DNA from 3 places in the Chlorobaculum tepidum TLS genome. Region 1 is predicted to be linked to each of the others. Evidence: riboswitches for the same ligand, from Rfam matches in the RefSeq annotation. Region 1 holds a riboswitch; each other region holds the start of a gene.
The links. A riboswitch is a leader RNA that binds a small molecule or an ion and turns the genes downstream of it on or off. The one in region 1 is predicted to bind cobalamin.
Positions count from the first base shown of each region.

Region 1 (9,518 bases):
CACGGGAACTGCGCCAGCAAGTGCCACAAGAGCACTCATTCCGCAGGCCAGACGCTTTACGCATGTCAAATTCATGTCCATGTTGGCTTATGGTGTGGTAGCTTGTTGGCGGCTGATGCCGCGAATTTCTTCGACTCCACGGTATTGACGCGCCGGTACAGCTTGTGAAACCTGCGCCGGTGCAGCTTGTGAAGCCTGCACAGGTGCAGCTTGTTTAAACTGAGAAGATGTATTTGGAACACCACGCTGCGGGTAGACAACATCAGACAGACGGACGCCTACAGAGTTTACTACGGTGGTGTCAAGTTCGTTGCGCAGAACCAGGGAAAGCGCGCCGATGTTCCGGGCCAGATCCAGTTTTTCTGATTCTTGCGGTGAAAGCTCGAGGGTCACCGCGTTCACAACTTTCGGTTTGTCTTTTTCCGCAACGGTATCCTGCTCCACAGCCAATACCTTGACTTTCGACAGCACTATTCGGGAAAAAGGCTGGCCGCTGACATCTCTGCCGCTGACCAGAATATCCACATAACTGCCCGGAAGGGCAAATCCGGCAACCCCGACGACGTCATTCACACGAACACTAATGGCGCGCTTGCCTGCCGGGATTATCGAAGACAATCCGCCGGTCGCGCCGATTGGAGCCAGCTTACCAGGAAGAACAGGCTCACCGGGGATCATGGGAACCAAGGCAATTCGACCAACCACGTCCGCAGTACGGCTGAAGGCCTCTTGCGGCACAACTGAACCCGACCAACTGATCGCTTTGATTTGTCCTGCCAAAATAGGCCTGCCGGCGGCGATGGGCTGTTCCACAATGACTACACTGGGCCCTGAAGCCTTGGGGCCGCTCATCCAGCGGGCCGCGATGAAAGCCGTCATCGCACCCAAGGTGAGTGCGATGACAACAAAGATTGGTCGTTTCACTGTTAATCTGTAAAAGAGTTTTTACGTAGTAAACGCGTCTGTGCCTGGCCGGGCAACCAATTACGTCGTGAGATTGCTACCGACATAGCTGAAGACGGTCTTCAGGTTCGATCCAACAGTCAAAAGAACCGCAATGACCGCCACAGCAATCAAGGCGGCAATCAAGGCATACTCAATCATGGTTACACCTTTTTGCGATTTCACGCCAAAATACTGCTGTAAAAATCCACTTAATACAGCAACCCAGTAATCCACATACATTTTCAGCATGTTTGTTTCCTCCGTTTGTTTTGTTAAAAAGTTTAGTCAACCAGTTAATCGAAATTGTCAGCCTTTTTCCCGCAAACCTCATCGCGGTCAGCGCAACACAAAAAAAAGATTACACGCGCCTCTTGGCTGGCCAGCATGAACCGGTCTTACAGGCGAAGCCTCGAGACAATTCCTGGACACTCATAACAAAAAGTTAAAAAATGACAGCGTAACCTTTAAACGTCAAGCTTTAATACCCAAGGCATTTCCTTCATATATAAGATACACACTCACATATTAAGTAACCAAATTAAACACACCAAAACAAGCAATAAGCAATTTAAGAGCACGAAATAGGCCGGCCGGCGGCGATGGGCTGTTCCACAATGACTACACTGGGCCCTGAAGCCTTGGGGCCGCTCATCCAGCGGGCCGCGATGAAAGCCGTCATCGCACCCAAGGTGAGTGCGATGACAACAAAGATTGGTCGTTTCACTGTTAATCTGTAAAAGAGTTTTTACGTAGTAAACGCGCCTATGCCTGGCCGGGCAACCAATTACGTCGTGAGATTGCTACCGACATAGCTGAAGACGGTCTTCAGGTTCGATCCAACAGTCAAAAGAACCGCAATGACCGCCGTAGTAAACGCGCCTATGCCTGGCCGGGCAACCAATTACGTCGTGAGATTGCTACCGACATAGCTGAAGACGGTCTTCAGGTTCGATCCAACAGTCAAAAGAACCGCAATGACCGCCACAGCAATCAAGGAAGCAATCAAGGCGTACTCAATCATGGTTACACCTTTTTGCGATTTCACGCCAAAATACTGCTGTAAAAATCCACTTAATACAGCAACCCAGTAATCCACATACATTTTCAGCATGTTTGTTTCCTCCGTTTGTTTTGTTAAAAAGTTTAGTCAACCAGTTAATCGAAATTGTCAGCCTTTTTCCCGCAAACCTCATCGCGGTCAGCGCAACACAAAAAAAGATTACACGCGCCTCTTGGCTAGCCAGCATAAACCGGTCTTACAGGCGAAGCCTCGAGACAATTCCTGAGCACTCATAACAAAAAGTTAAAAAATGACAGCGTAACCTTTAAACGTCAAGCTTTAATTACGTCGTGAGATTGCTACCGACATAGCTGAAGACGGTCTGCAGGTTCGATCCAACAGTCAAAAGAACCGCAATGACCGCCACAGCAATCAAGGAAGCAATCAAGGCGTACTCAATCATGGTTACACCTTTTTGCGATTTCACGCCAAAATACTGCTGTAAAAATCCACTTAATACAGCAACATAGTAATCCACATACATTTTCAGCATGTTTGTTTCCTCCGTCTGTTTTGTTAAAAAGTTTAGTCAACCAGTTAATCGAAATTGTCAGTTTTTTCCCGCAAACCTCATCGCGGTCAGCGCAACACAAAAAAAGATTACACGCGCCTCTTGGCTGGCCAGCATGAACCGGTCTTACAGGCGAAGCCTCGAGACAATTCCTGGGCACTCATAACAAAAAGTTAAAAAATGACAGCGTAACCTTTAAACGTCAAGCTTTAATACCCAAGGCATTTCCTTCATATATAAGATACACACTCACATATTAAGTAACCAAATTAAACACACCAAAACAAGCAATAAGCAATTTAAGAGCACTTCATGTGACCGATCGTCAAAAAAATTAAAAGGGTCTGTAAGATAAAGTGTGTAAACGGTCGTAGTTTCCTATCATGTAACAAGGAGCAAAACTATGACCAGAAAGAAAAACAAGACCCCGGACATTCAGGGCGAGCTGATCGGGCAGCTTCTGCGAGAAAGCGGCAGCCCCCAAGCCCTTTTTGACAACGGTGGCCTGTTCGACCAGTTCAAAAAGCGCTTAATCGAAAAGGCACTCGAAGGTGAACTGGATGAACACCTCGGCTATCCCAAGCACACCCCGATCGTCCCATAAAGATGGCGAGCTGTCGCCCTGTTACCAACCTGGCTTACTCAAAACCGCAGACCGTCAGAAGCAGAAGAGGCAGTACCGTCACCAGTACTGCCTTTTTGATGAGATTGAATGCCATCATCTGCTGCGCCCGGCTCAGAAGGTGACGATGTATTTCATGCCGTACCAGCGGCCCGGCATGTTGTAGCCGGTTTTTTCGGCATAGTTTTCATCGAGAAGATTCTTGACCATCAGATCGACGCGGTTCTGAGCGTTGATCTTTATGCCAACCGTCGCATCAAACACTAATGCAGGTTCGTTTTTAATCACTAACACATTCGGTAACCGTCCATACGATCGATAATAGTTGTCTTCATAACTGGTACCCAGATAGCGACCACTGAGTCGCGCACTGAGTAGCCGGAAATCGTCATATTCGATGCCGAATGAACCAAGACCGTCCCGCACATACTTCATTGGACTCGTAACACCACCCATTGTGACATCATTCTCAAATTGATGCGTATAGTTTACGAAGCAGCGTAATGAGTAGCGGTAATCAGCCAAAGCTCCAAAGTCGTAGGACAGCTCGAACTCAAGTCCCCTGATCTTCGCGCTTCCCGCATTGACATAAGTCATGTAAGTCGTGCTGCCATCCGTTCTCTGTACTTGCGTAATAAAATCTTTAAAATCAGTATCATAGTAGGTCACATCGGCCCGCACTCCTTTTTTCGTGTCACTCCAGGTCAGACCGACATCCCACGTTCGGCTTGTTTCCGGCTCCAGATCGGGATTACCCCTGACCGTTCTTCCAAAAGAGTCAACATATTCACCAGCTTTCTGCAACCCCGAAGGCGCGACAAATGCTCGTCCGATACTCGAATGCACTTTCAATTCGGGAACAAAAGAGTACTGGAATGCCAGCGATGGACTGAAAAACCCGTCATGCTCTTTTTCGGTGTTCACATTGGGAACAAGCGGTGTATCAAGCAAACCGAATGTCGTTGCGTCGAATCGGACTCCGGGAGTGACAATCAGGCGATTATCAAGAAAAGAGAGCGCGGCTTGGGTAAACAGGCCAAAATCACTAGTTCTGCTGTCAGCGCTATACGGTCTTTGGGCAACATCCGGTGCACTGTACCGCCTGGTTTTGTACGTCTGGTTATCATAATCCAAACCGCCGGTTATACGGTGGTTGCCCAAAGCAATAACATCCTGCAACTGAAAGCCATACTCCTCAAAATCTCCCAGGTAATACGGGTAGATTTTACTCGGTTTATTCTGTGTAGCTTCGGTTTGCTTGAGATTGTTCGATTCGTCTTTTGACCAGTACGGCATGAATTTGATGCTGTGACGTCCTGCCGTACCGGTAAGCGAAAGATCTGCTGTTTTTCGATACACATCTTTCATACCCTCACCATAGTAGCCCCAGATAGAGCCGGGGGTATGTACGGATGGGGCATTGAAAAACGCACCGCGCAAATCGACTCTGAAATTGTCGTTCAACCGATAACCGACACGCATCATGCCCGAATTGGTCGAGTAGGTACTGTTGTGCATCGTATCAATGTCCCTTTCGAGAATCTGCGGATCGGGATTCGATATGAGCGTATTTTTTCCAACCTTGTAGTCTTCGCCCTGATTGAAGTAGCGGAAACCGATATCGAAATCGAACCGGTCACTGATCGAACCGCCGACGGCGGCATTGCCCTCGAAGGTTTCGAAACTTCCGTAGCCGAGCGAGGCCGTCCCCTTGATCGGGCCACGGGATTTCTTTGTAATAAAGTTGATGGTGCCTCCCATTCCTTTCGATCCATACAATGCCGATGATGGGCCTTTAATCACCTCGACCCGCTCGATCATGTTCATATCTACCGAGGCAAGATTGTACGTACCAAGAGGGCGGCCATCAAGGAGATAGGTAACGTACTGGGGATTGAGATATGAACCGTAATTTGGCACGAAGCCCCTCATCGATACGCCAGAAAGCACGCCCGGATACTCGATCACATCAACACCGGCAGTTTTTTGCAGCAACTCGGTGGCATTATCGGGATCGAGCGCCTCAATATCCTTGCTGGTAATCACCTCGACCTTGCGCGGGATGTTCTTGAGTTTTTCGTCTGTTCTGGTTGAGCTGACGACGATTTCATCGGCTACGTAGTCAGCCGAATCGGTTTTGGCAACTTCTTTTGCGGCAGCGTCCGGACGACAGACTGTCGAGAGCACGGCAAGCAGGCCTGCCATGCGGATGAATGACTTCGAAGGCTTTACAAAATTGCTTTTCATGATTAAACGGATTGTTGTTGGAATGTTTCTTTGTGTGTTGTGCAAGTCATCCACACACGGCCCATCACGGATGTGGCAACCTGCTGATCGTTTTCCGCGTCTCCTGACGATCCTTTTCCGTAAGGAAAAGGGAACGTTCGCTTCTGCCGGACGGAATCTTGTCGCCTCCGCCCGGCCACACGCGGCAATCGCGCTGTTTGTTGTCATGTTCGTATTCGCTCTCTTCCCGGAGCATTTACTGCATTACGGCAGGTCTTCTGACTCTCCCCTCGCTTCCGGCCTTCCCGGTTCGCGGGCGCGAACCAGTGGCCTCATCGGAAGCGATCGTCCGCCGACCCGATTGTGGCCGACGGGAGGATCACAGCAGCGGGCACTGTCCCGGATTTTCACCGGGTTCCCTTTTCATTCCGGCGCCCCACCGGGCACCGGAAACCGTAACTGAATTATTTATTGTCAGTTGCTACTTTTTCTTACTGCTTCTTTTCCGAAGAATCGACGCCAAGACGCCACTCCTGTTTCCAGCGTTCTACGTCTTTACCGGTGAAAATGTCGATGCGGCCTCCCTGGAACGATTCGTCAACATCGCCGATGCGCTCTTCGAGGTCGCCCTCGATGGAGAGCGCCGCCTGCCGCACCGCTTCGAGCAGATCGGGCCGAGCTTCCCAGAGGCCGCGTGCTTCGGCTTCGAGCAGGCGGCGGGTGATCTCTTCGAGCGCATAAGGGTTCTGCTGGCGAATCCACTCGCGGTTCTCGTCGTTCTGCACGAAGGTCTCGACGACACGCTCGAACACCCAGGTCTCGACTTCGCCCGTCGTGGCACTCCATTTGAAGAGGTTGTTGATCCGCGATGCGAACCCCTGCGCACCCTGAAAACCGTGCTCTTTCATCGAAGCGATCCACGACTCGTTGCAGAGCTTGGCCCGGACAGCGCGTTCGGCCTCTTCCCGAAAGTCGCGAATGTCGGGATTGCCGGGGCGGGTGGCGTCGGCCCACCAGGTCTTCGCCGGTTTGCCGGAGAGCACTTGCGCGGCGGCAGCCATTCCCCCGGCGCTGGCCGCGTAGCAGCCGCAGTCGAGCGCGTCGTACTCTTCGGAGGTCTGCTTGATGAAGGAGACTTCGACTTTGGCCAATTGCCTGCTGAACACGCCGTACGCCTTTACGCCGTGGTCGAGCTGCTCGCCGCCATAAGCGTAGCCTGAGTGGTTGATATAGGTTTCGGCCAGATCGCGCCGGTCGTTCCAGGCCGAGGCGTCGAGCGCGAGCGCCACGCCGTTGGCATAGGCGCCGGGTGGCGATGAAAAGACGCGGTAGAGTGACAGGCGCTGCATGAGCGAAGCGTCCATCTGTTCGGCGTGGGACTCCTGCAAAGCGGCAAGCTGTTCGAGCGTGTGCTTGCGCACGAAGTTCATTTCCGGCGACTCCTCTTCAAGGGCGCTGACGGCGGCGACCGCCTTGTCGATCAGCGCAAGGAAGTGCGGCACCATGTCGCGGACGATGCTGCTGGTTTCGATGGTCACGTCGATCCTCGGCCTCGGCATCGAGACGCCGTCGATACTCACCGTCAGCTCGTCGAGCGGGATCACCTCGATACCGTTCACCCTGCCATTCGATTGCCGCACCGGCCTGACCCCCATGAGGGCAAAGATTTGCGAAAGCAGTTCGCCGTCCGATTTGAAGGCATCCGAGCTCCAGAGGCTCATGCCGATGCTTTCGGGAAAGCGCCCCTCCTCTCGATGGAATTTTTGCAGCACCATGTCGGCCATGCCCGAACCGATTGTCCATGCGGTTTCGGTTGGCATGGTCATGATGTCGGCAGCGTAGAAGTTCCTGCCGGTGGGCAGCACGTCGGCCTTGCCAGAAGAGGGGGCGTCGCCGAGACCGGCTTCGATGTAGCGCCCGGAGAGCGCCCGGATGACGTTGGTCAGTTCGTCGCCTGCCCGCCCGATCCCCTCGGCGGTTTTCAGACACCACGCCTTGAGCGCATCCGGCAAGGCCTCGGCAGCGTCGCGGATGGCCTGTTCGCCCTGAGAAGGATCGAGCAGTGCCGCGAACAGTTCGGAGGCTTTCATGAAGTCGTCGCCGCCGAGCCCTGGATGCAGCCCGGCAACCTCGGCCAGGGAGGGATACTCGTCGCCGAGTCGCGGCAGAGCAGCCGTCAGCATGGAGGCGACACCCTCAACCGGCGGAGGCTCGCCGAACCGGTGCATCCCGTCGGGCACCATCGACTGCTTCACCAGACCGATCCTGCGCGAGAGGCGCTCGACCTCGTCGAGCAAGTGAGCCGTGGTAGCATTTTCCGGCAGGAATCGCAAGTTGACAGCCAGCTCGAGCAGCTCCTCCTGCAACGCCTCCATGCGCGCCTTTTCATTGCCATCCACCGTGCGGCGGAATTCATTCAGCAGCTCGTCGAATCGCTGCAATTCCGGCGTCAGGGCCGCAGGGCGATAGACCGGCGTGAGGTGGTCGATGATGACGGCCCGGCCCCGGCGCTTGGCGGTCATCCCCTCGCCGGGCACATCCATGATGTAGGGATAGATGTTCGGCAGATCGCCGAGCGAGATGTCGCTGAAGCAGTTGCCGGAGAGCACGGCCCGCTTGCCGGGCAGATATTCCAGCGCGCCGCTCGTGCCAAAATGGATGACGGCATCGCACTCCTTCTGCACCCAACTGTAAGTGGCCAGCCAGTGGTGCGGCGGCGTGATGTTGGGGTCGTGCAGAATGCGGCACACCTCGCCGTCGCAGCGAGCGCCGTAGCAGCCGCGCTTCGGTTGCGGCATCACGAGCACCTTGCCGAAACGCAAGCCGGTGATGAGCAGCGCCGGTTTGCCATTGACTTCGAGCGCCATCCCCTCGCCCGGAAAGACGCCCCAGTCGGCATCCACACGCTCGCGCACGCCGGCGTCGAGCCCGTCGAACCACTCGCGGTACTCCTCTTCGTGCATTGCGTGCAAGACGCCGCCCTTGCGCATGATCTCGTCGGCGGTCGTCCAGCGGAATTCGAGCAGCGCTTTGCGGTCTTGTATAAGGTCGAGCAGCGCCTTGCCCGACTCCGGCAGCTCGCCCGTGTCGTACCCCTCTTGCTGCATCCGCCGGAGCAGCGAGAGCAGGCTCTCGAAGGTATCGAGACCGGCGGCCATGCCAATGGTGCTCTCGACCCCCTTGCAGGGATTGTTGTGGAGCATAATGGCGATCCTTTTTTCAGCGTTAGACGCATGGCGAAGGCGCGCCCACCGCCTGACGCGCCTGGCGATCATTGCAATCCGGTCATCGATTGGAACGGCGGTTCGAAGCGTAAACGGGTCGCCGGGCTTGCGAATCATTCCTGACACCATGACCGGATCGATGGCGCCAAACATCTCCGGCTGCACCAGTGAGTGGGTCAGGGACATGGCGCTGATGCCGACCGGATCGGCGAGCCACTCTTCAGGCGAGAGCATGAAGTTGCGGAGAAGCTGGATGACCGGAACGTCGAGGGACTGCAGAACATGGCGCTCTTCGGGCGTCGCGAGCAGCCGCCCAAGCAGGAAGTTCAGCACCACATCGGGGCGCAACTCACCGGAGGTGAAAAGGCGATGCCAGGGGTAGCGATTCTCCTGCAACATGGCCGCCTCGCTGTCGAAAAAGACGCAAAACGGCACGATACCCGCTTCAGAAAGCGCCTCGACGAGTGCATCAACATCAGCGTGGTTGGTCTCGGCCAGAAGGTTGTAGTGCATGATAATCCCGGCAACCGGAGCATTTTCACTCCACCGCTCCGTTCCCCGTAACCATGAAGCGTACTCTTCGGCGCTCTCGAAGAAGCGGTCGCTTCCGGGATGATAGATACCGGTCGTGCTGACCACGCGGCAAGGCTCGTGGTCGAGACCGGCAAGGCGGCGCAGGCCGTTCAGGTAGTTCTCTTGTGAGAGCACGCCAAAATAGTCGCGGAGTGTCCGGAGCTCCGCGTCGTCAACCGTGGAGAAGCTCTCCGGCAATCCCGGATGCAGAGCGACCCTTCCGGGGACCTGCATCATCTTCGGAAGCAGCCCCGGCAAACCGGGCGCTTCCGGCGGCACGTTGACCAGCAGCAGGTCGATGGAGCCGTTATCGAGGCGCTCGACAAAAGCCTGCTCTCCGCCGAAGCCGAAAGAGAG
Region 1 covers NC_002932.3:440,068-449,585, reverse strand. The annotation lists gene AYT24_RS02080 (type II and III secretion system protein family protein) at 1-81, opposite strand, end outside; gene cpaB (Flp pilus assembly protein CpaB) at 88-924, opposite strand; gene AYT24_RS02070 (Flp family type IVb pilin) at 985-1,194, opposite strand; gene AYT24_RS02065 (Flp family type IVb pilin) at 1,847-2,056, opposite strand; gene AYT24_RS02060 (Flp family type IVb pilin) at 2,289-2,498, opposite strand; gene AYT24_RS02055 (transposase) at 2,920-3,120, shown strand; gene AYT24_RS02050 (TonB-dependent receptor plug domain-containing protein) at 3,253-5,385, opposite strand; cobalamin riboswitch at 5,615-5,837, opposite strand; gene AYT24_RS02045 (cobaltochelatase subunit CobN) at 5,856-9,518, opposite strand, start outside.

Region 2 (9,518 bases), 140 kb from region 1:
ACGAAAGCGACCCGGCGAACAAGCGTCAGTCAAGGGTCCTGCGCTTTTTTATGATTTTTCATCCGCTGATCTACCTCTACTTTTTCGTCCAGTGGAGTGCGCTCGCCATCGGCGACTGGGATTCGGTCATCCGGCACTACCAGCAGATGCCGATTATTTTTGGCGAATACCTCCTGCCGGTCGTCTATGTCATTCTGATCCGCATCTGCCTGCACCTCTTCCGTCTCTCCGAAGGTTTCCAGAAGCCGATCCTTTTCGACGCCGAAACCGAACGCAGCCGCCGCACCGACATGGAACGCCTTACCGAAGCCATCGAGCGCCAGTCCGCCCTTACCGCCGAGCTGGTGGATGTACTGAAAAAGAGGGAGGGGAAGAGTTGAGCGTTGAGCGCGAGAAAATGAAGAACGGCTTTACCGTCTCTAAACTGTTGTGCAGCATGAGCAGATTTGCAGTTGTTCCGATACGCCGCGTGAGTGTTTTGTTCATCTTTTCGATCATCCTGCTGTTTGCGGATGGCGGAAATGCCATGTCCCGCATGCAGCCTCCGGACGGCGTGGTGGCCGGTGTGGTTAACGCCTTCGGTTCGAGAGATGCTGTCCGGTTGAACCGCTTTGTCCATCCAAAACAAGGCGTGGTCGTCATCTACCGCCAAGGCGTTTTCAATGTATTCAAAGCCGTTTCGCGGATCGATTTCAGAAAGCCGGTTCCCGAATACTTCCCTTATCCAAAAATCAGGGGCGGTGCGCCTCTCAGGTACGCGGCGTTGCCGGTGTATGATTGCGGGCGCGAGGCCTGGTCGAAAACCGGCCTGTTTTGCGACCCAAAACACCGGGATGTTTTGTTGAGCACCATGGCGATTAACCTGAAGCGGAGCGGACTGAAGGAGATTTCGCAGGAAACGATCGACCGCTTTCGAGCGCTCGAAGCGAAAAGCGTTCGCGTTGTGCTGGTTGACGTGAATGGAAACGATCTGGTGTTTTACTTGACGAGAATCGGCGAGCGCTGGTATTTGACCATCCTCGACCGTGTCTCCAGCGATTGCAGTGCTTGATTATGGAAAGATGATTTGTGCGGCTGGGTTTTTGAAAAGAAGCGTTCCCGGAGAAATCGATAAAAATTACTGGAGCACCATTCTTTTCTGTCATGCTGAGCGAAGCGAAGCATCCAGCTCTGCAACGGCGTTGCTTCGGGTAGTTTTAATGCCGGAATCACGTTTTTTGCTTCGTTAAAGCGTATCTTTTTATGCGTCGTTTGTACTTATAACATTTCACAGGTTTACCCCAACCCATCTTGCCACTATCATCACTTGCGGCCATCAATGAAGTGCATCTTCAGCCTCTTCGAAGGCTGCTAGAAGCCGATCCTTTTCGACGCTGAAACCGAGCGCAACCGCCAGCCGCACCGATCGATATGGAACGCCTCACCGAAGCCTTTGAAAGCCAGGTCATGCTTATCGCCGAGCTGGTCGAGCTGCTGAGAAAGCGGGAGGAGAAGAGGGGAGAGTGAGGAATGATGAGTTATGAATGATGAATTGGGGAAGAGCGAGAGAGCTCACATTGTAGAATCAACATGTTTTGTCAGCCTGTCAGTGAGCGAACAGGCGAATGGTTCCGATACTCGACATTGACAAAATGGTAGCAATAGGCTTCGTGGTTTGCGTTAAATCAATAAAACCAGTTACAAGGAGAATCATATGTCAAAAACCGCATTGCTTCCCACGGTAACAGCTGTGCGCATGGTTTGGGCCATGTCGGGCAAGTTTTCCAATGATGCTCCTTCGCAAACCATGGCTACCTACGTCGAAGATGTGCTGAAGGGTATTGAAGAGCAGGCACCGCAAATTAGCTCTGACGAACGCAGTTATGTGACGAGCGCCGTCGCCACGATGAAAGCCAGTCTGCGCAGCATCGATGTTATTTCCAAGGGGCGTGACCTTAATTTTAAGGAAAACGAGAAGCTGCGTAGCGCTTATCTTGAATCGGTAAAAGAAAGTCTGGATTTTGGAAATAAAGCCCAGGACTTTCTTAAGTCACTGCCTGCGATGACCATTGCGGGCGCGGGAGGGGTGACGGTGGCGCAATATTTTTTTAAAGCATCCACTTTCGAGCTTTGGGGATTCGGTCTTATACTCACAGGCATTGGGTATTTTTTCAATCAGTATATAGTGCTCTGGGTGCGCCGGAAAAAGCAGATGCTTTATGTGACCCAGGATTATGAGCGAGGACTGTACTACGAACAGTACCTTGACCGTGTACGCCTGGTTCTGCTTGCTCTTTTTCTTGATCTTGAGCGGATTCACAAGCGGGTATTCAGAGAGAACTATGAGGCGGACACCACATCGGTTGCAGTTCAATCGATTATCGACGACATTTTGTCCGGGGTTCGCTCAACTTTTTGCCCGTACGCTTACAAACATATGGCTGAGAAAAAAGTGACCCCTGAGTTGTGGACTCTGTGCGAAAGCGGTATTCGCAAGGCAGTGGAGAACTGCCCACTGTGGGAAGGGGGACAGCAGAGTGAAAACCGTATCGACAGTTTGTAATTATGGCCAAAACCGTTCTTGTTACCGGCGCGTCCGGGTTTATCGGGTCGCATCTGGTGGGGCGGTGCTTGGCGGATGGCTGTCGCGTGAAGGCGCTGGTGCGGAAGGGGAATGCATGCATCGATTCGCTGCGGGCTTCCGGTGTGGAGGTCATCGAGGGGGATGTGCGTGATGCCACCGCGGTCGATGCCGCCGTGCGTGAGAGTGACCTCGTGCTGCATGCTGCTGCGCTGACCTCCGACTGGGGGAAGATGCAGGAGTTCATCGACATCAACGTTGGCGGTACGCGCAACGTGTGCGAAGCGTCGCTTCGGCATGGTGTCGGACGGCTGGTGCATGTCAGTTCGTTCGAGTGTTTTGATCACCACTTGCTTGGCCGCATCGACGAGCAGACCCCCTACAAGGCGCGGAAGCAGTCCTATCCCGATACGAAAATCGGCGGCACAAACGAGGTGTGGGCGGCCATAAAGCGGGGGCTTTCAGCAAGCATTCTCTACCCGGTGTGGGTCTATGGCCCCGGTGACCGGACGCTGTTTCCGCTGCTGGCCGACAGCATCCTCCGGCGGCAACTCTTTTTCTGGGCGCGCAACGCGCCGATGAGCATGATTTATATCGACAACCTCGTCGATCTGACGATGCTGGCCGCCTCCCGTCCGGAAGCGGTGGGCGAGGCGTTCATGGCCTGCGACGGCGAGGCGATCACTTTCGAGGAGGTGTGCCGGCGCGTTGCCGTGGCGATTGGCTCGCCGGTGCCATCGCTTCACCTGCCGTTTGGCATGGTTCGGTCCGTTGCCGGGGTGATGGAGTTTGTCTGGCGGATCGCCGGAAGTAAGAAGCGTCCGCTCCTCACCCGGCAGGCGGTTGATGTGCTCGCCTCGCGGGCGCTGGCCGACGTGTCGAAAGCCCGCACGATGCTTGGCTGGCAAAGCCACGTGCCGCAGGAGGAGGGAATCCGTCGCACGCTGGAGTGGCTGGTGACGGTCGATCCGGCGCGGTGGAAGGTGAAATAATGTTTCGCCTCCGCCAGAAAAAAAGTTGTTTCCGGGGCTTCGCCCGTAAAGCGTTTTGGTGTCCGCATCGCGCGGGTTTACCCTCGTTAAGTCACCCGTCTGGCAGCCGGAAAATTACCCTCCGGCGTTGTCTGCCTTCCAAAAAATCGTTACCATTGATGAGTTCTTTCAGCATTACGGTGCCGGATGAAAGATGCCGGATAATAGGGAAGTGCGTGTGAATCGCACACTGTGCCCGCAACTGTAAGATGGTATGTCGCGCGACGACAGGAGCAGCTCTGCTTTTGTGGCCGTTGCGGATCGGGTGTATCCACTCCGCCAACCTCTGATAACCACGGGGAATGCGGGGGAAGGCTGCCCGGAGGAAAACGTCGAAGTAATTTCGCAGCCATCGAAGTCAGGAGACCTGCCGTAGTGGTTGGCGCCGAATGGCTCCGGGAACAGAGCTTGGCGACCCGTTCAACGATCGAAACCTGGTTATTCCTCGATCTTTTTTCGTCAGTTCGCCCAAGCTGTTTCCTCAGTATGGCGGGGTGGTTTATATTGCGTTGAGCAATCTCACCGTCACGATACGCAACGGCATCCTCTGTGTGCTGACGTCAGGTAAGTCTTGGAATAAAAAGGATTTATCTATCAACAACCAATTATCGATTCTGGAGACTCCACATGAAAATCGCCCGCCTGTTCACTTCCCCTGGTGAAAACGTCTATGACCGTTTCGACTACACGCTCAGAACCTCCGTGCTGCGCAATACGGACGGTTCGAAGGTCTTCGAAATGAATAATGTCGAAGTGCCGGTATCATGGTCGCAGGTTGCCGCCGACATTCTGGCGCAGAAATATTTCCGCAAGACCGGTGTGCCACAGCGTGATGCCGAGGGCAATCTTGTCATCGGCGCGGACGGCCTTCCGGTGACTGGCAGCGAGAACTCCATCAAGCAGGTTGCGCACCGCATGGTGGGCTGCTGGCAGGATTGGGGAAAGCGGTACAACTACTTTGACAGCGATGAGGACGCACAGGCATTTTATGACGAGGTAGTCTACATGCTGCTGGCGCAGATGGCCGCGCCGAACTCGCCGCAGTGGTTCAACACCGGTCTCCAGTTTGCCTACGGCATCAATGGCCCGGCGCAGGGACACTTCTACGTCGATCCGGAGACGGGCGAAATCCGCGAGTCGGAAGACGCCTACAGCCGCCCGCAGGCGCACGCCTGTTTCATCCAGTCGGTCAAGGACGATCTGGTCAACGAGGGCGGCATTTTCGACCTGGCCGTGCGCGAGGCTCGCGTCTTTAAGTTCGGCAGTGGTTCCGGCACCAACTACTCCAACCTTCGCGGCTCGGGCGAAAAGCTCAGCGGCGGTGGTAGTTCGTCGGGTTTGATGAGCTTTCTGAAAATCTTCGATTCGGCGGCTGGCGCCATCAAATCGGGCGGCACCACGCGCCGCGCAGCCAAGATGGTCATCGTCGACATCGATCATCCGGATGTTGAAAAGTTCATCGAGTGGAAGGCCAAGGAGGAGGACAAGGTGGCCTCGATGGTGGCTGGTTCCAAAATCTGTTCGCGCTTCCTGAAAGCGATCGTCGATGAGGCGCTCAAGGGCGGCACCGACCGTCAGGAGAACGAGATGCTCAACACCCTCATCAAGAACGCCCTGCATCGCGGCGTACCGATGAGCTACATTTTGCGCGTGCTGGCGCTGGTCGAGCAGGGTTACACGACCCTCGATTTCGAAGAGTACGACACGCATTACGAGTCCGAGGCCTACCAGACCGTCGGCGGTCAGAACTCCAACAATAGCGTCCGCGTGACCAACGAGTTCATGAAGGCAGTGCAGAACGACGAAATGTGGGTGCTTCGCGAGCGCACCACCGGCAAGGAGGCCCGTGCCGTGCGCGCCCGTGACCTTTGGGAGAAGATCGTGATGAGCGCCTGGAAGTGCGCCGACCCCGGCCTTCAGTTCGACTCGACCATCAACGAGTGGCACACCTGTCCGAAGAGTGGCCGTATCAATGCCAGCAACCCGTGCTCGGAGTACATGTTCCTCGACGATACGGCCTGCAACCTCGCCAGTCTGAACCTCGCTCATTTCCTCGACGAAGAGACCGGCAAGATCAAAATCACCGAACTCCAGCATGCTTCGGCACTCTGGACAGTGGTGCTTGAAATTTCGGTACTGATGGCTCACTTCCCGTCTAAAGACATCGCCCGCCTGAGCTACGAGTTCCGCACGCTTGGCCTCGGTTTCGCCAACCTCGGGCGCGTCCTGATGGTGCTCGGCATTCCCTACGACTCGCCGCGCGCCCTCGCCATCGCGGGCGGCATCGCGGCGATCATGACGGGTCAGGCATACGTCACCTCCGCCGACATGGCCAAGGAACTCGGCGCGTTCGCCCGCTACCGCGAGAACAGCGACGACATGCTGCGCGTCATTCGCAACCACAGTCGCGCCGCGCGCAACAGCTCGGAGGAGGAGTACGAAGGGCTGGTCGTCAAACCTCGCGGCATAGACTCCGAGTACTGCCCGAAGGAGCTGTTCGAGGCCGCCGGAAAGGTGTGGGACGAGGCGCTAAAGAAGGGCAAGAAGTACGGTTTCCGCAACGCGCAGGTGAGTGTGATCGCTCCGACCGGCACCATCGGCCTCGTTATGGATTGCGATACCACGGGCATCGAGCCGGAGTTTGCCATCGTCAAGTTCAAGAAGCTCGCGGGCGGCGGCTACTTCAAGATCGTCAACCAGTCGGTGCACAAGGCGCTTGCCCGCCTCGGCTACTCCGACAAGCAGATCGAGGAGATCGAGAAGTATTGCAAAGGCCACGGCACCCTGCGCGGATGCCCCGGCATCAACCATCAGTGGCTCAAAAGCCGCGGCTTTACTGACGAAAAGATCGAAGCGGTCGAAAAGCAGCTTGAAAGCGTTTTCGATATCCGTTTCGCCTTCAACAAGTGGATCATCGGCGAGGAGTTCTGCCACTCCCTCGGCTTCACCGAAGAGCAGCTCAACGAACCTTCGTTCGACATGCTGAGCGAGCTTGGCGCGACGGAGGAGGACATCGAGGCGGCTAACGACTACGTCTGCGGCACCATGATGATCGAGGGCGCGCCGCACCTCAAACCGGAGCACCTGCCGGTTTTCGACTGCGCCAGCACCTGCGGCCGCAAAGGCAAGCGCTACATCAACCACATGGCGCACGTGCGCATGATGTCCGCCGTGCAGCCTTTTATCTCGGGGGCGATCTCCAAAACGGTCAACATGCCCAGCAGCGCTACCACCGCTGAAATTGGTGACGTCTATGAGGCCGCATGGCAGTCGATGGTCAAGGCGATTACCATCTATCGCGACGGCTCCAAGCTCTCGCAGCCGCTCAACATCTCCAATGCCTCGCCGCAGGATGAAGTCATCATGCTCGGTACCGAGGAGGATCTTGACGAGACCAAGGGGCCGAAAGAGGTGCAGGAGCGCATTGTCGAGCGCGTCTATCACCGCTCCGAGCGCCGGATGCTGCCGAAGCGCCGCAAAGGCTACATTCGCGAGGCGTACGTCGGCGGCCACAAGGTGTTCCTCAGAACCGGCGAGTACGAAGATGGTTCGCTGGGCGAGGTGTTCATCGACATGTACAAGGAGGGCGCGTCGTTCAAGGGGCTGCTCAACTGCTTCGCCGTGCTCGCTTCCAAGGCGCTCCAGTACGGTATGCCGCTCGAAGAGCTGGTGGATAGCTTCACCTTCACCCGCTTCGAGCCTGCGGGCGCGGTGCAGGGCCACGAAGTCATCAAGAATTCGACTTCGATTCTCGACTACGTTTTCCGCTCCATCGGCTACGATTATCTCGGGCGCAAGGATTTCGTGCACGTCAAAGCGGTCGATGAGGTGCCGGAGGTGCCTGCCAACGGTAACGGCAATGGAAGCGGCAACGGCCACGCGCCGAAGTCAAAGGCCACGGAGCTGGAACTCGCCGCCCACGCCACCAAACCGCACCACGACGAAAAAAGCGTCCTGAAAAGTCAGGCCGCCCAGGCTAAAATGCAAGGCTACACAGGCGAACAGTGCGAGAATTGCGGATCGGTGAGAGTGAAGCAGAACGGCACTTGCAAAGTGTGCGAGGATTGCGGAATGACGACTGGTTGTTCGTGAGAATGATTTGATTGATTCTGAAAGCGCCGGGTGCCAGCCCGGCGCTTTTTTGTGGGTGGATTTGAGTTTGATATACGGTTTGAGTGCAAGATTGATCCCGATTCATTTGCTTTGTGCTCGGACTGAGGTAGAACACAATAGCAATTTGGATTATTCCTTAGTTATATCTGTTGTGCTGTTAAACTAAAAAATATCCCGTTTTATGTTTGGAGGAAAAACAACGTGGGAATATGGTATGGAATTCGAGATGTGTATGCGTCGCATATTTGGTGATGAGGCGAATCATATCGCTGGGGGTTGTCTTATGGGCAGTTATCGAAAAAATGGGTACAGAAGTTTTTAAAACAACTAATTCGCGATGTGCAGGATCTCGATACGACGCAAGAACATCGTGAGCATGTATCAGAAAATCTTCAAAGTCTTCTTAACAGCAATTGGACTGGTGAAGATGCGTCTTGGCGTGTTGTTTTCAATATTCTTACAATACTCGCAGAACTGATGGGCTATAGCGAGTTTAGTGGGAAACGTGTTTTTATACCGGCATATTGGCAATCTTTAAATACTCATCTTGATATAGGAAATGCAAACGGCAAGTGTGATGAACTTCAAAAAGAGTTTAAGTCAGCCGCCGGGCATCGCGCCGATGTGATTAGGTATTTAAAGGATAAAGGCTTGACTGATTTTGAGGTGGCTATGACCTTGAAAACATCCGAATATGAGGTAAAGAAGCTCAAGAAGGGTATCTGAAAAGTCTCTGGACAGTATATAGTTAAATCGCTCGCCTTTAAGTTGATAATGATATTTTGAAATCTCAGATGAAGATGGATTATCAGAAAATTAAAAAGAGGTTAGGTTACTCTTTTGCATTTGTGTTTGGATTTTTTTTCGGCATAAGCACATGTGTTAATTTTACTATTGATGCAAAGTGGACAGATTTTGTTTCTTTGGCTTTTACTGCCGCAGGTGTTGCATTAGGATATATAACTTTTTTTCGCTGGTGGCGTAATAAGAAAAAAGACGACTCATATCGTGTTTCAAAAGATTACTTGAATGCTTTAAATGAAGTGCAAGAGGTAATAAGAGAAATCGACTTTCAGTATTTTTATTTATGCCCTGCTCCTGGCTTGCTGGTTGAGGGAGATGAGGTTTCTTTCAAGCGTATCAAGCAGGTTGATCAATTAAGTCATCAGCTTTATCTGTGTCGTGTAAATTTGGTTAATGCAAAAAGTGAATTGAATTTTTGGGACGTAAATTTGAGCGCGGCGTTTGAAAAAGAACATGAAGAGTTGTTAAAGTGTCTTGCAAATCTTAAGGTCGTAATGACGGGGTTGAGTAGTCAGCTTTTTCATTATTATAAAAATCATTCTAATGAGTATATGACTGAGATTGATAGACATAAAAAAATGTTTAATGGTTATTTAAAATCTATTCGAGATATTTTAAATAAGCGCAGATCATTAAAATTCGATGGAATTTTTACTTTTAAATGATGGATTAAGACTCTGGGACGTTGATCCGTTGCTGAAAATACAAAAGCTTTTAATGTAGGACAGAATCCCGGTTTTGTTCTTTTTGCAGGAGTTTTTCGTAGAGAGATTCGGGAGCGATATCCGCTCCGTTGGGCCAAGCGATGGTTCCACCTTCGATAAAAGCTTTTCTGAAAAAGCCCGGCTCCTTGAGAGGAGCGAACACAGGCCCTTTCTCCGGGTACTCTGAAAAATCGATCTCTCCACGCAAACCATCATCGAAAGTGACATGGTAAGTGGCTCCGCCGACGTACGTTATCCCGATCTTCCCTGAATTTTGTTCTTTTCCTTATTATGCGCTGAAGAACC
Region 2 covers NC_002932.3:580,451-589,968, forward strand. The annotation lists gene AYT24_RS02700 (pentapeptide repeat-containing protein) at 1-380, shown strand, start outside; gene AYT24_RS02705 (hypothetical protein) at 437-1,051, shown strand; gene AYT24_RS02710 (hypothetical protein) at 1,694-2,542, shown strand; gene AYT24_RS02715 (SDR family NAD(P)-dependent oxidoreductase) at 2,545-3,552, shown strand; cobalamin riboswitch at 3,713-3,981, shown strand; gene AYT24_RS02720 (hypothetical protein) at 3,981-4,253, shown strand; gene AYT24_RS02725 (vitamin B12-dependent ribonucleotide reductase) at 4,219-7,683, shown strand; gene AYT24_RS02730 (hypothetical protein) at 8,044-8,430, shown strand; gene AYT24_RS02735 (hypothetical protein) at 8,505-9,173, shown strand; gene AYT24_RS02740 (DUF2442 domain-containing protein) at 9,223-9,474, opposite strand.
Region 2: it holds a riboswitch for cobalamin, as region 1 does, so the genes downstream of both, AYT24_RS02720 (hypothetical protein) here and AYT24_RS02050 (TonB-dependent receptor plug domain-containing protein) in region 1, are expected to answer to the same signal.

Region 3 (9,518 bases), 440 kb from region 1:
AGCGAAATGGCACTCGCAAGCCTGTCGCCCGAACGGTCGCCGTGGCGATGTGCCAGCAGATGATCGTGATTCATGACTCTTTCTCCCCTTTGACCGAAAGACCGGCAATAGCAAACAACTTCTCAAGATCGAGATTTTCCGAGAAATGCTTGGCAAGCAGCTCGAATGGATCAGCAACGGATGCTCCCCTTGGCGATTCGTAACCCCCGTCCAGCAGGCGCAGGAACCAGGTACGGACTTCCGGACGGTCGAAAAAGCCGTGGAAATAGGTACCCGTCACCTGACCGTCGGCGCTCTTCGCGCCGTCGAAATCGTCGGTTGCGACGCCGTTGCGCTCCGTCACTTCGAGGAGTGGCGACGCACCCGGTTCAAGTGCCGTCCGGCCCATATGAATTTCGTAACCGCTTACAAAAAATGGTGTTCCGGCAATTTTACCGACGCTGTTACAGAGCGCTTTTTCGCGTTCCAGCACCGTCTCGACCGGCAACATCGCGAGACCCGCGCTCGCGCCCGGAGCGCCCTCAACGCCGTACGGATCGGCGATAGACGCGCCGAGCATCTGGTAGCCACCACAGAGACCGACAATGATGCCTCCCCGCTTGCGAAACTTTTCGATCTCGTCGCGCCAGCCCATTGTTTCGAGCCATGCGAGGTCACCGCGCACGTTCTTCGAGCCTGGCAGAATCAGCGCTTTGTAACCATCAAGCGACTTCGGGCGGTGGAGGTAGTGCAGCTCGACCGAGGGATCGCGCTCCAGCGGCGCAAGGTCGGTGAAGTTGGAGATATGCGGAAAGTAGATCGCCGCGACGCCGATCTTGTCTCCGGACGGCTCCTGCTTCGGATCGACCACGGACGACAATGGGACAGCGTCCTCAGCATCAATGGTGAAGCCGCGAAAATAAGGGATGACGCCAAGCACCGGCACGCCGGTCATCGATTCGAGCATTTTTACGCCACCCTCGAAGAGTGATTTGTCACCCCGGAAGCGGTTGATAATGACGCCTTTCACCAGCGCACGATCCTCCGGCGGAATCACAGCAAGCGTGCCCACCACCTGGGCGAAGACGCCACCACGGTCGATGTCCGCTACGAGAATCACTGCTGCTCCGGCACGTCGGGCGGTTTTGAAGTTCACGAAATCGCGCTGGTAGAGATTCATCTCCGCGCACGATCCCGCCCCCTCGATCACCAGCAATTCGTGCCGCACCATAAGCCGGTCGAGGCTCTCGAAGGCCGCCTCGGCCCAGCGCTGCGTGTCGCCGAAATATTCGCGAGCGCTCTTGTCCGCGCACACTTTGCCTTGCAGCACAACCTGCGCGCCGGTGTCGGTGTTGGGCTTGAGCAGCACCGGATTCATGTCGGCGTGGGGCGCGACACGAGCGGCCTGCGCCTGCACGATCTGCGCCCGGCCCATCTCGAAACCATCCGGCGTGACGCCTGAATTATTCGACATGTTCTGCGCCTTGTAGGGCGCCACATCGACTCCCGCGTTGCTGAAAATGCGGCACAGCGCGGTGGCCACGATGCTCTTGCCGACGTCCGAGGCGGTACCGAGTATGGCGATATTGGTCATGGGCGTTACGAAATCAGTTACCATTGCTCCTGGTGCAGCAGGTCGTCGAGTGCAAGGCGCGGCAGCCAACCGGCCTGCTCCAGCTCCGGCGCTTCGTGGAAAAAGCTTACGTAACCGATGCAGAGCCACGCCACCGGCACGATGTGCTCCGGAATGCCGAGTACCCGGCGCACATGGTCGTGGTGGATGATGCTCACCCAGCCGACGCCGAGATTTTCCGCGCGCGCGGCGAGCCACAGGTTCTGCACCGCACAAACCGAGCTGTACAGATCCATCTCCGGATTGGCCGTGCGCCCGATCACCACCTCGCCGCTGCGGCTGCGGTCGCAGGTGACGCAGATGCCAACCGGCGCTTCAAGAATGCCTTCGAGCTTGAAGGTGCGATACTGCTCGCGCTTCTCGCCCTCGAACATTTCGGCAGCCTCGGCGTGAGCGACTTCAAAGCCCTCCTTGATCTGCTTGCGAACGGCAAGATCATGTACAACAACGAAGTCCCACGGCTGCATGAAGCCGACGCTCGGCGCGTGGTGCGCTGCATCGAGCACCCGCCGGAGAACCTCCTCCGGCACCGGATCGGGCAGGTACTGGCCGCGCACGTCGCGGCGGCTGTAAATGACTTTGTAGAGCGCGTTGCGCTCGGAAGTAGTGATGGTCATTTCGATTCATTTTTCTTATTCCGACTGCCGAACTGCCATTGCAGATCCGCGAGTCCTTCGAGAATTTTTGGCGATGGCGACACAAAATGCAGGCCATCGAGGCGCACGATCTGGTAGTCGCCCTCGGGAATCCGCACGGGGCATTCGTAGCCCTCCTTCTGGAGCACGACGCACTTCGCGCCCGCAGGCCTCACCCGCTTGCAAACATCGCGGCTTGTCCAGTCGGAGAGAAAGAGAGAGCCGGGATGCAGCGCCGCGATGGCCGCCGGGTCGGAATCGATCACGCCGCCGGTCTTCGGCAGGTCGAGGTCGCCATAGCGGCTCACCCCGGCGATGCGATTGGCGAGACCGAGCGCACACAAGGTGTCGGTAATGTAGGGCGACTGGCTGACGATGCGCCCCTCCGACCCGGATGCCGCTCCCGCGAAAAGCAGGAGCAGCAGCACAAACATCAACTGTTTCATGACCGGCAATGATTTACCGGTTTCTGTTGATGACAGCATGGATCAAATGTCCGCCTTCAGACCAAAAACAAAGGTGCGGCCAGGCATCGGATAGCCCTTGACATACTGGTACTCGCGGTCAAAAAGGTTGTTAATCTCCGCCCTGACCGTGATTCCCGGCCCTTTCACGCCCTTGCCTCCGAACGGAAACTTCTTCGATACGGAAAGATCAACCACCGTAAATCCGCCTTTCGGCACCACCTCGCCAAAGCCGGTCTCCCAGTTCTGAACGAGAGTCTTGCCTGTGTAGGCAAGGTTGAACGCGCCGTTGAACCCGCACCCATCATGCACTCTCAGTCCGGTGCTGGCGTTCCACTGCGGCGTGTAGAGCAGGTCGTCACCGGTCTGGTTGTCACGATACCGCAAGAGGTAGGTGTACCCGGCATATGGTTCAAGCGTCCACGAAGAACCCTCGAGTGCAAACACCTTCGAAAGCTCAGCTTCGATTCCGGATACCGTCGAGCTGCCAACATTGATATAGGTGTAGGTCGTTGGGGCAATCGCTTTGGTCTGAATCATATCCTTGTAGTCGGTGCTGAACCAGGTCAGCGAGCCATTGAGCCCTTTCCAGGTAAGGTCCATGCCGACTTCATACGTCTCGCTCGATTCCGGTTTGAGATCGGGATTGCCGATATAGGTCGTCCCCCAGCTAGTGATATGGGCGGCAAGCTCACGCGCCGACGGCATCCTGAAGCCTTCGGCATACGAACCTCTGAGCTTGAGGAAATCGGTTGCCTGCCACGCCACTCCGGCCTGATGCGCGAAGTTGTCCCTGCTCTTCGACGTGCCCTCGCCTTCCTTCATGTCAACATGATAATCATCGTAACGCACGCCTGCGGTAAGAATCAGGCGCTCGTCGAACAGGCCATATTTGCCGAGAAGAAAACCGGCCGGATTTTCATAAGAGGCCCATGTGGGCGCCGAAGTGGAATCGAGCTCGTATTTCAACCAGTCAAATCCGGCTGTAAGCCTGAGGGCACCCGGCTGCCAGGAAACCTGTGCCTGCGCCCCTTGCTGGTCAACATTGTTGGTGCTTTCACCCCAGTTCGGATCGACATAGCGATACTCGTCCTTTCCGGTGAAGTAGCGAGCCATCCATGAAAGAGTACGGCTGGAGGTCGTACCATCGTACCTGAAATCGACGGAGTGGTTGTTCTGAACCGTATAGGCATTGAGATCGGGCAAGCTGAAATAGCCCGGAGAGCCGGCCTTGTCCACATCGAAGGAGTGAACGATCATGCCGATCCGCTGGCCGTCGGCAATCTCGTAACCAACATTCAGGCTCGCCATCTTCTGGTCGTGGTAGCCGGTGTTCTGGTAGGTCTCGCCTTTGGCCGTCTTGTAGCTCCCAGAATCGGATTTCGAGATGCTGCCTGAATAGTCGAAGCGTCCGGATTTTCCCTGAATGGTCGCCTCGGTCATGGAGAAATCGTTGCTGCCGATTTTCTGCTCGATCGACGCCGACGGCGCGCCCGAACCTTTGGCCGTAATCACGTTGATCACGCCGCCAATCGCCGCAGAACCGTACTGCACGGCGGCAGGCCCCCTAATGATTTCGATGCGCTCGACGTTGGCTGTCATGATCTTGGCGAGGTTTCCGGTACCGGCGCGGCGGCCGTCGAGCAGTACAAGCACCTTGCCCATGAGATCATTGCCGTGGGATTCAGTCCTGAAACCGCGGATGCCAACGGAGGTCAAGGTTCCAGGATACTTTTGAATCTGTCCAAGATTTTTCTCCGCGAGAAGTTCACTGAGATCGTTGGCCGACGACTCGTTAATCTCCTCTTTGGTGATGATCGTAACGTTCGAGGTCAGCTCTTTTTTCGGCTGCGGCACACGGCTCGACGTGACGACGATTTCATTACCGAGATAGTCCGAACCGGTCTCGGCGGCGTGGAGCGTGGGGCTGGCGAGCATTGCCGCCATGACGATGGCGAGCGTTCTTCTGTTCATGGTGTTGTCCTGTGTTGAATTAACTGAATCATCAACAGACAGGGATAGAGGAAAAGGACTGAACCGGCACCAGAACACAGCATGGATCGAACGGACTGACGAAAGCCGCGCTCAACGGAAAATACCGCCAGAGAGCACGGATTCTGAAAACGATGCTGTTGGTCTTTGGATAAACCGGAAGTGCTTTGCCTGACTATTAACCCGTAGTCTTGTTTCCGAGCAAAGAGTAACTGGCAGGTCTCCTGACTTTACGGCTTGAATCGATGCAGCCTTCCCGCCCGCTCCGTGGAGGAGCCTGGCAGTGACGTGCACCGGCTGCGGCTTTGAGGCATGTGGCCATACCTGCCAGCGGCAGTTTTCCGTTGTACAGTTGCGGGTACAGTGTACGAATCTCACGTACTTCCCTATTCTCCGGCTTTAAAACCGGCACCAGCTAATCATGTGAAAGAACATCTTCTTTGTGGGCGGAATTTACGATTTTCCATCGCAATTACAAGCGACTCACGCATTGCGGTCGGCAGTCATGCCAACGATGGTGCGTGCCATCGACATGGCCTGATGATGCAGCACGTCGAGCGCCCGGAGCAGCTCCATATGCAGGTCGTGCGTGCGCTCCGATTCGGAACGGCTCTTGATGCGCCGCATGTGCGAAAATCCAAGATCGAAAAAGATGCGGTCGAACGCCTTGCCCTCTTCGATCACCGCCGAGGCCCTGCGGGGACTCATCTCCTCGATGGCCAGGTTCATGGCCGCGATCTCGCGGCACACCTGTTCGTGCAGCCGCTCGATCTCCGCCTTTCCCTCTGCGGTCAAGCCGACATTGAGCTTTCCCGACGGAAAATCGGCCAGCAGGGTTTCGACCACATCGCCTGCCGACTCGATCTCCTTGGCCAGCGCCATCAGCGCCGCGGCCTCCCGGATCAGCGGCTCGCCGACCGCCTCCTGCATGACGCGGATCAGGTACGCAGTAACCTTCTGCTCCAGAAAATCGAGCTTCTCCTCGCGCATCATCAGCCCCTCGCTCACCCCAAGCCGCTTGTAGATGAGGTCACGCCCGTTCCCGCCACCAATGAATGGCACGGGCAGCGCGCTTGCCATCCGTCCGAGAATCTTGTTCATGCGCGAAATCTCCAGTCGGGCCAGCCCAACCGCCACCTCGGGAGTGGCGAGTGCCGAGGTGCGCAGATGCCACACCGCAGGAATCCGCCCCATCTCATCGGGATCGTCGGGCAGCAGCTTGACAAGCATCCGCCCGAACTGCGGCAGAAACGGCAGAAACAGCAACGCCATGAACAGGTTGGAGAAGGTGTGGGCATTGGCGATCTGCCTCGCCAGCCCTCCGGCGGCATCGGAAGGCGAAATGGCGCGGATCAGGTCGAGCCAGGGCGGCAGAAAGATGAGAAAGACGATGACGTAGGTGACGTTGAACATGAGCTGCGCAAGAAAGACCCGCCGGGCGGGGCGAACGCTTCCGGCGCTGCCAATGGCCGCCGTGATGCAGGTGCCGATGTTGGCCCCGAACATCAGCGGCACGGCCACTTCGAGGGTCAGCACACCCTGCTGCGCCATCGTGATGAGAATGGCGATGAACGCCCCGCTGCTCTGGATAATCGCCGTCATGACCGCACCGGCAAGCACGCAAAGCAGGGGATTATCGAGCGTGGTCAGAATGGAGAGAAACTGCGGGCTCGATTGCAGCGGTTCAACCGCCATGCCCATGAGCTTGAGGCCAAAAAAGAGCAAACCGAGACCGGAGATCGCCTCGCCGAAAAGAGAGAGCACACGCTGCCGACGAATGAGCGACAGGAAAAAGCCGAGGGCGAAAAGAGGCAATCCGAACTCACCCGGCGAAAAGGCGATGAGCTGCGCCATCATGGTGGTGCCGATCTCCGCGCCAAGTACCACGCCAAGCGACTGCGAAAAGGTGAGAATCTGCGACTGCACCAGCCCGATCAGCGTCAGCATCACCATGCTGCTCGACTGCACGGCCACGGTCGCCGCCACGCCCGACAGCAACGCCGACACCGGGTTGCCGGTAATTGTGGAGAGCAGATGCGCGACCCGTCCGCTCGAAGCCTTCCGCAGTCCGGCGCTGAGAGACTTCATTCCCAGCAGAAACACCGCGAGGCCGCCCGCGAACAGCAGGAAATTCGATAGTACGGATTGCGATTCCATCATCTTCCGTATCTGTTTTCAGCGCGTTTCAGACGCCATCTCGCCCAGAATTTCAGCGACCCTGCACCGCCGGTACTCGAACACCTCGTCAAGCCGAGGCCCGACGATCAGCGCCTCGACCACTTCGCCAAAAAGGTCGAACGGCAGCGCATACTCCACAATGTCGGTCATCTCCGTGCCGCCCTCGATATCGCGGAAGAGGTGACGATGATACCACTGCTCGTAAGGCCCGGACAGCTGCCGATCCTCGAAGAAATCGGGCTTGGAAACCTTCATGATTTCGGTCGTCCACCGCACGGGAATCATCATAAAGGGATAGAGCACGAAATTCAGCTTCATGCCTTCATAGATTGCCGTTCCCGCATTGCCGCCCTCGGCCTTCAGCATCATTTCGGGCGGCGTGATCCGGGCAAGATTACCCGGTTGTGAGAAAAAGTCCCACGCCACATCTATCGGCACAGGCAACCGCTGTACCCAGGTTTTTGTATGCAGATTCATTCAGTTCGTTACAGCTCAGTTTTTTTGGTTCTTCGCAGAATTTCGTGGGTGGCATGAAGGATGCTCACATGACCATCCCTGATGAACAAGTTTAACAGTTCGGTCAAAGACATGTATAACTCATCATATGATAAAGCATTAATGTGATTAATCCTTTGGCCGGACACTCTTTGCAAAGCGCATTCGTTTTGGCCGTGCCTCAGTCGATTGACCCATATTCACCATTTACTCACGAAATTCTGCGAAAAACCAAAAAGTTAATTGATTGCGAAAAAACTTCTCGAACAGCAGTGCAATACACAGTCCCGCACCACCCACTCTTCGCCAATCCCCCCCCCACGAAAACCGCTTGCCCTGAAAAACCCCCTGCACTATCTTGCAGGTGATTTCTCGCAGGTGCATCAAATCCTCAACTCTCTTGCTCATGCCCAAAGCTACCGTCGGCGCCATCATCCACCCCTCGGAAAGCGAGCGTTCGACCATCCTGCTCACCAGGCGGAACGTCAATCCGTTCAAGGATCATTGGTGCCTTCCCGGCGGGCATATCGATGATTACGAATCTGTCGAAAATGCCGTCGTTCGCGAAGTAAAGGAGGAGACGAACCTCGACTTTGCACCGGAAACGTTCGTCGGCTGGTTCGAGGAGATATTCCCGGAGCACAACTTCCACGCCGTGGCGCTGGTGTTTGCCGGAACCGGATCGGGCGCGTTGCAGTCGCAACCAGAGGAGGTCGCCGACATGGCGTGGTTCGCGCTCGACGATGCACTTTCGATGCCGATCGCTTTCACCCATAACCTTGTCCTGCAACACTATGCCCGTTCGCTCGAAAAGTAACCGCCTGACTCCCCTTTTCATCCTTCTCGCCCTCTGCCTGCAAACGCTGGCAGGGTGTTCGAAACCGCAGGCTTCCGACAAAACAGAGCCGACGAAATCGCAAGCGCCGCAGCGCATCGTCAGCCTTGCGCCGAGCCTGACCGAGATGCTTTACGCCATCGGTGCGGGGCCACAGCTTGTCGGCAGAACCAGCGCGTGCGACTGGCCCGCCGAAGCCAAAAAAGTACCGGTGGTCGGCTCCTTCGGACGCCCGTCGCTGGAGATGCTCGCTTCGATGAATCCTGACCTCGTGCTGGACGTCGATCTGGCCGACGATCAAACGGCAAAAAAAATGGAAGAGATGCATATCCGCCGCGAGCACATCCGCTGTCAGGATCCCAAAGAACTGCCCGCCGCGCTCCGCAAGCTCGGCACGCTCACCGGCCACACACGGCAGGCGGACAGCCTCGCGACGGTGATCGAGCAAGGGCTGGCGAAGTATCGAAAAGAGGCTGACGCGAAACAGCACAAAATGCGCATCTATCTTGAAATCTGGAACGATCCTCTCTGGACAGGCGGGAGCAACAGTTTCGTATCGCAACTGATCGCGCTTGCCGGTGGCCGCAACATTGGCGACGCGGTCGAGAAGGAATATTTCGAGGTCTCGCCCGAGTGGGTCATCCGCCAAAATCCCGACCTGATCGCCTGCATGTACATGGCGAACCAGACCCCGGCAGCCGACAATGTGAAAAAGCGCCCCGGCTGGCAGGGCATCAGCGCCGTGCGCAACAATCGGGTCTATGACAACTTCGACAACCGTCTCTACCTGCGCCCCGGACCGCGCATCCTCGAAGGCATCGCCGGAATGAAAAAGCTGATCGAGAGCAATGAACAGTAACGCCACGACCAAGAGGAACGCGACGATCAATACCCGACAGAGCCGGGCGTTCCTCGTCGCCGCGCCGTCGAGCGGCTCCGGCAAAACAACGATCACCCTCGGTCTGTTGCGCCTCTTCGCGCGGCGCGGTATGGCCGTGCAGCCCTTCAAGTGCGGCCCGGACTACCTCGACACGATGCTGCACGCGATGGCCGCCTCGACAGGAGAAACAGCGCGACCGGGCCTCAACCTCGACACCTTCATGGCCTCGAAAGAGCACGTGCGCTCGCTCTTCGCACGCAACGCGGCATCGGCAGATATTTCGGTGATCGAAGGGGTGATGGGGCTGTTCGACGGGGCCGAAAAATCGGACGGCAGCAGCGCCGAGATCGCCGCGCTGCTTGGCTTGCCGGTCATCATGGTGATCGACGGCTCGAAGATAGCCTACTCCGCAGCGCCGATTCTGTAC
Region 3 covers NC_002932.3:878,172-887,689, reverse strand. The annotation lists gene cobD (threonine-phosphate decarboxylase CobD) at 1-74, opposite strand, end outside; gene AYT24_RS04310 (cobyric acid synthase) at 71-1,573, opposite strand; gene bluB (5,6-dimethylbenzimidazole synthase) at 1,591-2,229, opposite strand; gene AYT24_RS04300 (hypothetical protein) at 2,226-2,693, opposite strand; gene AYT24_RS04295 (TonB-dependent receptor plug domain-containing protein) at 2,736-4,685, opposite strand; cobalamin riboswitch at 4,900-5,134, opposite strand; gene AYT24_RS04290 (Na/Pi cotransporter family protein) at 5,187-6,863, opposite strand; gene AYT24_RS04285 (SRPBCC family protein) at 6,879-7,358, opposite strand; gene AYT24_RS04280 (NUDIX hydrolase) at 7,783-8,193, shown strand; gene AYT24_RS04275 (cobalamin-binding protein) at 8,171-9,070, shown strand; gene AYT24_RS04270 (cobyrinate a,c-diamide synthase) at 9,060-9,518, shown strand, end outside.
Region 3: it holds a riboswitch for cobalamin, as region 1 does, so the genes downstream of both, AYT24_RS04295 (TonB-dependent receptor plug domain-containing protein) here and AYT24_RS02050 (TonB-dependent receptor plug domain-containing protein) in region 1, are expected to answer to the same signal.